One region of the Pseudoalteromonas sp. 1_2015MBL_MicDiv genome, then DNA from elsewhere that is predicted to be linked to it. Evidence: predicted binding sites of a transcription regulator. Region 1 holds the regulator's gene; the other holds the start of a gene.

Region 1 (3,424 bases):
GATCATCGACTTCATCTTGATCAGACACAACATCATTACGTGATTCTTTATCAATAATAGGCCCTTCAGGACCTGCTAATGTTTCTGGGTCAACTGGGTCATCTATTTTTTGTGGTTTTTGGGTGACTGCTTTACTGATATCTTGTTCAGAAAAAGCAGTTAAAAGATGAAGTAAGCTTTCTTCAACTTCCCTAACAAGTTCTATAATTCGGCGAATTACTTGACCTGTCAAATCTTGATAATCTTGGGCCATTAATATGTTAGTCATGAAGCTTTGTAACTCATCAGTTTTATGATGAGAACTGCTCATGAATTTATCAATGCTGTGGCACAGTACTTTAAATTCACCGAGTTCAATTTCACGACTCATTAGACGGTCCCATGTCGGTTTGATATGGGATATTTCATCCGCTAACTGTTGTGCTATCGGTAAACTCGCCTCAACCGCATCCATGGTTTTATTTGCAGCATTTTCTGTCATCTCAATGACATAATTAAGCCGTTTTTTAGCATCAGGTATAGCGTCTTTAGTGAGATCTGTTAGGCGCGTGTCTAGCTCAAAGCCTTTTAAAGCTTCATGTAGTTGACGCGTCAACTTTCCCACTTCGTCAAATATTTCTGACTGCTCTTTAGATGCAGTATCTAAAATTAGTTGATCAGCTTTATCATGTTCGCCATTTTCTAAAAAAGTGACGAGCTGACGAGCTTGTTCTAACGTTATCCGAGGCGCAGCAGGTGCTGGCATAAGCCTTTCCCCTATTATTAACCTAAGCGTTCGAACACTTTTTCTAATTTAGTTTTTAATGTGCCAGCTGTAAATGGTTTTACAATATAGCCATTAACACCAGCTTGAGCCGCTGCTATTATTTGTTCTTTTTTAGCTTCAGCTGTCACCATTAAAACAGGAAGGTGTTTTAATTTATCGTCAGCCCTTATCGCTCTCAAAAGATCAATACCTTGCATTCCTGGCATGTTCCAATCTGTTACCACAAAATCAAAAACTTGATTTTGTAACATGGGTAAGGCTGTAGAGCCGTCATCCGCTTCTTGGACGTTGGTGAAGCCTAAGTCGCGCAATAGATTTTTAATAATACGTCTCATTGTCGAAAAATCATCAACAACAAGAATTTTCATGTTTTTATCCAAAACATCCTCCAGTGAGGTCTTAACCTGTATTTACTTACTACTAGTTTATCCAGTCATTGATTTTTGCTTTTAGCTTAATCATCGCCTGACCATGTATCTGACTTACACGCGATTCACTTACATCGAGTATATGTCCAATTTCTTTTAAATTCATTTCATCGTTATAGTACAAAGAAAGTACCATTGCATCTCGCTCTGGTAATGACTTGATAGCATTTAATAATGATTCATTAAATCGTTCATTTTTAACGTTATTAAACGGTTTGTCTAGCGTTAAATCTTGGCCCGCCGTGGTAATAACATCTTCATCGACCCCGAGGTCTTCGATGCCTAACACTTTACTTGTGTTTACATCATTTAAAATATGATGGTACTCATTTAACGAAATTTCAAGTTTTTCAGCAACTTCTATATCGGTTGGTTCACGATTTAAGCTACTTTCTAATCCAGCAATCGTCTCGGCTACAAGACGGCTTTTTCTATGAACCGACCGAGGAGCCCAGTCACCACGGCGCATTTCATCAAGCATGGCACCGCGAATTCGTATTCCCGCGAACGTTTCAAAACTTGCGCCTTTGGTTGCATCAAAGTTTTTTGATGCTTCAATTAGGCCTATCATACCCGACTGAATTAGGTCATCGAGTTGGACACTTGGAGGCAAACGAGCAATTAAATGGCATGCCACTTTTTTGACTAGCGATGCATGTTTTTCAACAATCACATTTAAATTTTGTGTTGATTGATATCCCATAGCTCTATTTACCAATGTTGTCATAATTAGCCGTTAACTAGCTTCTCAATAAAAAACTCTAAATGTCCTGAAGGTTGGTTAGGTATAGGCCATTTCACTGCTCTTGTCGCCAGTGCTTTAAAGGCAACTGAAGCAGGAGAACTAGGAAAAAGTTCTACAATCACTTTTTGACGGCGAGTTGCCTTTCGCATATTTTCGTCATAAGGGATTGTTGCAACCAACTCCATTGACACATCTAAAAATCGGTCCGTTACTTTTGAAAGTTTTGCAAATAACTCATGACCTTCACGCATACTACGAACCATATTAGCTACAATTTTGAATTTATACACCCCATGCTCACGACTTAACACTTTAATAAGTGCATAAGCATCTGTGATTGAAGTCGGTTCGTCGCACACTACAACCATTACATCTTGAGCAGCACGAGAAAAGCTCAGTACCATATCTGAAATACCCGCAGCGGTATCTACAATTAAGATATCAAATTCGGTATTTAATTCGCTAAAAGCGCGTATAAGGCCTGCATGTTCAGACGGTGATAATTCCACCATACTCTGAGAGCCAGAGGTCGCTGGTACAATTTTAATTCCTGCAGGACCTTCAACTAAAATCTCATCGAGTTCACACTCACCAGAAAGTACATGTGATAAATTACGTTCAACCCGTAATCCGAGCATCACATCACAGTTCGCTAGACCTAAGTCGGCATCAAGTACTAAAACTCGATTACCTTGCTGGCCTAATGCTATTGCCGTGTTAAGTGAAACATTTGTTTTACCTACACCACCCTTGCCACCAGTAACAGCGATAACTTTTACGCCGTTGTTATTGTTTTGACTCATTTTGCGCAGGCCGCTTGCTTGATCTAATACTGTGTTAATCATACATCCCTACTGTGCTCGACGCCACTGCTTGGTGTCGTGAATGTTGTGCTTTTATTCTTTTCAAATACAATTGCTCAGCTTTTTTTACTAGTTTTTCTGCATTTGCAACACGAATGTCTTCTGGAACTCGTTGACCATTAGTAAGATACCCTATTGGAAGGCGATTTTGAATCGCAATACTAATAATCTCACCTAAACTTAAAGATTCATCCAACTTGGTGAAAATACAACCACTTAACTGCACTTTTTTGAAATGTCGTACTGTTTCTTGCAAGACATTTATTTGCGCTGTTGCACTTAATACTAAATAACTACGAATATCAACACGTTGATTGCGCATAAGCGTATTCAATTGCTCTGTTAAACGTAAGTCTCGTTGACTCATACCTGCTGTATCAATTAATACTAGACGTTTATTTCGTAAATGGTATAAAACTTCAGCTAATTCATTAGCATCTTTAACCTGCTTTACTCCACAACCGATAATTCGACCGTATGTTGCAAGTTGCTCATAAGCACCAATTCTGTATGTATCGGTGGTTATTAGCGCCACTTTATCTGCACCGTATTTCTGTGCGCCTAAAGCAGCCAACTTTGCAACTGTTGTCGTTTTCCCCACACCAGTAGGGCCTACCAATGC
Region 2 (3,424 bases), 210 kb from region 1:
GCGAGAAGTGTGGTGTCTGCATCTATATTTGCCAACGCTTCATGGGCTTGTTGTATTAAGTTTTGTGCCTTTTCTTTAGCGCCTAGCATACCTAATAACGCAGGGTATGTCGCTTTATTCGCGGCAATATCGGAGCCTTGTGGTTTACCTAAAGTAAACGTATCGCCTTCAACATCTAAAATGTCGTCGTGTACTTGAAATGCAAGCCCTATAGCATACCCAAAAACGCTTAAGTTTTCTAAGGTTTGTTCATCAACATTTTCGCTGCACAGTGCACCAAGTGTAATTGCGCAATTAATAAGTGCGCCAGTTTTTAGCTTATGTATTCGCTCAAGTTCTTGTACTGTAATGATTTTATCAGTGGCTGCAATATCTAAACCTTGACCTGAAACCATTCCTTCAAGGCCTGATGCGTGGGCGAGTGTCGCTATCATTTTTACCTGTGTTTGAGCAGAGCAGTTAAAACTATGTTTAGCAATTAGTTCAAAAGCTAAAGTTTGAAGAGCATCGCCGGCTAAAATTGCTTGGGCTTCACCATAAACTATATGACAAGTTGGTCGACCACGACGCAGATCGTCGTCATCCATAGCAGGTAAGTCATCATGTACTAGCGAGTAACTGTGTATGCATTCAATAGCTGCTGCTAATATATCTAAATCTTTTTTGTCTGCCCCTAATATTTTGCCTGTTGCGTAGACTAAAAATGGGCGCAGCCTTTTTCCACCATTAAACAAACTGTAATGAGTTGCTTCTTTTATTGCTCTATCACTATCAAGTGCTTGTTCAAAATAAAGGTTTAGTGCTGATGCAACGTCTATTTGAGCACGCTCAATATGTTCTTTAATGCTCACCGCTATTCCATATCATTATCAAAGTTTGTAAGTACTGATTTATCGCCATTACCCATTAAAATAGATACCTTTTGTTCTGCTTGCTTGAGTTTACCAGATGAAGCGTTAGCTAGAGCAATACCGCGTTCAAACTGCTTCAATGACTGCTCAAGCGATAAATCACCTTGTTCCATATCACTAACAATTATTGATAATTCTTCTAGTGCTTGTTCGAAACTTAAGTTTTCAGGTTTTTTAGTCGCCATCTTATTTCAGCTTACTTGATAAATTTAGGAGCCAATTTTAGGGGGAATGCTAAACTAGGTCAAAGAATGATATGTTTTTTTCTTCTATTACGGCTAAATGTTACTTTATGTGGATTAATAAAGCCTTAATTACGGTCATACTGATATCATTTAAATGATTAATCGTTATATTAACATTGTAACTTTGTTTAAAAATAATCCTGAAATTGTTTTTTATGTTTATTTTCATATATGACTCAAGCAATTTAGCATGTTGCCGATAAGCAGTTAATAATAAAAGTTTTACAATAAGGCCTTAGTGCATGAAACCTCTGGAGGTAATGTGGATTTAGCAACCATAATAGGGATCCTTGGCGCAATTGGCTTAATTGTCATGTCCATGTTTATGAGTAGTAGTGGTGAAATGGCCATGTTTTACAATACCCCTTCAGTGGTAATTGTATTTGGTGGCTCTATATTTATAGTTTTATCTAATTACACCATGGGACAATTTTTTGGGATAGGTAAAGTTGCCGCTAAAGCTTTTATGTTTAAAATTGAATCGCCGGAAGAGTTAATTGAAAAAGCGGTTGAACTTGCAGATTCAGCTCGAAAGGGCGGTTTTCTGGCGCTTGAGGAAGCTGAAATACCAAATCAATTTATGCGTAAAGGTGTAGATATGCTAGTTGATGGTCACGATGCTGACGTTGTTAGAGCGACCTTACAAAAAGATATCACTTTAACTTCAACACGACATGAAATGGGCGCAGGCTTATTTAAAGCGATGGCCGATATTGCTCCTGCAATGGGTATGATTGGTACGCTTATTGGTTTAGTTGCTATGTTATCGAATATGGACGATCCAAAATCAATTGGTCCTTCAATGGCTGTTGCACTATTAACTACCTTATACGGTGCCTTTTTAGCAAACGTAGTGGCTATCCCTATTCAAGTTAAATTGGAACTTCGTAAAGACGAAGAGGCGATGAATCAACGTTTGATTTTAGATGCAGTTTTAGGTATCCAAGATGGTCAAAATCCAAAAGTGATTGAAGGTATTTTGAAGAACTACTTAGCTGAATCAAAACGTAAAGTTGATACTGAGGAGTAACCATGTCTGAGCAAGAGTGTAAATGTCCACCTCCTGGTTTACCTGCTTGGATGGGAACCTTTGCCGACTTAATGTCTTTACTGATGTGCTTTTTTGTACTCTTGCTTGCATTTTCTGAAATGGATGTACTTAAATTTAAACAAATAGCAGGCTCGATGAAGTTTGCTTTTGGTGTGCAGAATAAAATTGAAGTAAAAGATATCCCTAAAGGTACCTCTGTTATTGCTATGGAGTTTACCCCAGGCAAACCAGAACCCACTCCAATAGAAACTATTCAACAACAAACAGTAGAAATGACTCAACAAATGTTAGAGTTTCAGGCTGGAGAAGAAAGCTCAGCTGGTGGCAGGCAAGAACAACGCGGGGACAAACGTGGTGGCGAATCTCGGAGCACTTCGCAAGAAAAATCATCAGAGCAGGCTATTTCAGCAGCGGATCAAGAACAAACAAACGAGCTTGTTAAAAAAATCGCGCAGCAGCTTGAAAAGCAAATTATTGATGGTGCAATAGAGCTTGAGTCTTTAGGGCAGCAAATAATTATTCGTATTAGAGAAAACGGTTCCTTTCCTTCAGGTAGTGCATTTTTACAACCTAAGTTTAAACCTATAATTCAAGATATCGGTGTTCTTTTAAAAGATGTGCCAGGAGAGATTACAGTTTCAGGGCATACCGATGATTTTCAGGTATCGAATGAACTGTATGTTAATAATTGGGATTTATCATCTAAACGTGCTGTGGCTGTTGCAAGTGAATTACAAAAAGTACAAGGCTTTGACAAAACTCGGATGATGGTTGTTGGGCGAGCTGAAACAAGACCACTTGTACCAAATGATACAGATGAAGACCGCCGAAGAAATCGTCGTGTCGAGATTTCTATTTTGCAAGGTAAAGCAAAAGAGTCAGCACCTATTGATGTTAGGTAACTTTACTTGGCAAATACGTTTATTTATCATAAAGTAAGCTTTCAATAACAAATGTAACGGAGTCAGCCATGAAGAATATCGATAAATTTAGTTATATGCCAGGCAATGGAAATGGACAGGATGATGACACAAAACCAGATTAGGTAACTCTATGCCTACATGGTTTAATAGTAGTATGCAAATACTCGAAATTAGCTGGGTGCTATTTTTACTCCCAGCTATTTTTGTATTCTACTTACGTAAGGATTATCTGGCACTTCGCTTTGTGTTAGTTACCGCTGCTTTTTTTTTGTACGGTACTTTAATTTACGGTGA

The links. Region 1 encodes FliA, which starts transcription of late flagellar genes. Its sites were predicted from a motif close to CTAAAGNTNNNNNNNNNNNNGCCGATA; they were not measured.
Region 2: the regulator FliA is predicted to act here: its motif matches at 1,332-1,358, upstream of pomA (flagellar motor protein PomA).

What each region holds. Positions count from the first base shown of each region.
Region 1 is NZ_CP012737.1:1,022,081-1,025,504, reverse strand. It holds gene AOR04_RS04565 (protein phosphatase CheZ) at 1-745, opposite strand, end outside; gene cheY (chemotaxis response regulator CheY) at 763-1,146, opposite strand; gene AOR04_RS04555 (RNA polymerase sigma factor FliA) at 1,187-1,897, opposite strand; gene AOR04_RS04550 (MinD/ParA family ATP-binding protein) at 1,924-2,784, opposite strand; gene flhF (flagellar biosynthesis protein FlhF) at 2,777-3,424, opposite strand, start outside.
Region 2 is NZ_CP012737.1:814,697-818,120, forward strand. It holds gene ispA ((2E,6E)-farnesyl diphosphate synthase) at 1-851, opposite strand, end outside; gene AOR04_RS03570 (exodeoxyribonuclease VII small subunit) at 854-1,096, opposite strand; gene pomA (flagellar motor protein PomA) at 1,419-2,186, shown strand; gene AOR04_RS03580 (flagellar motor protein MotB) at 2,189-3,109, shown strand; gene AOR04_RS03585 (hypothetical protein) at 3,261-3,424, shown strand, end outside.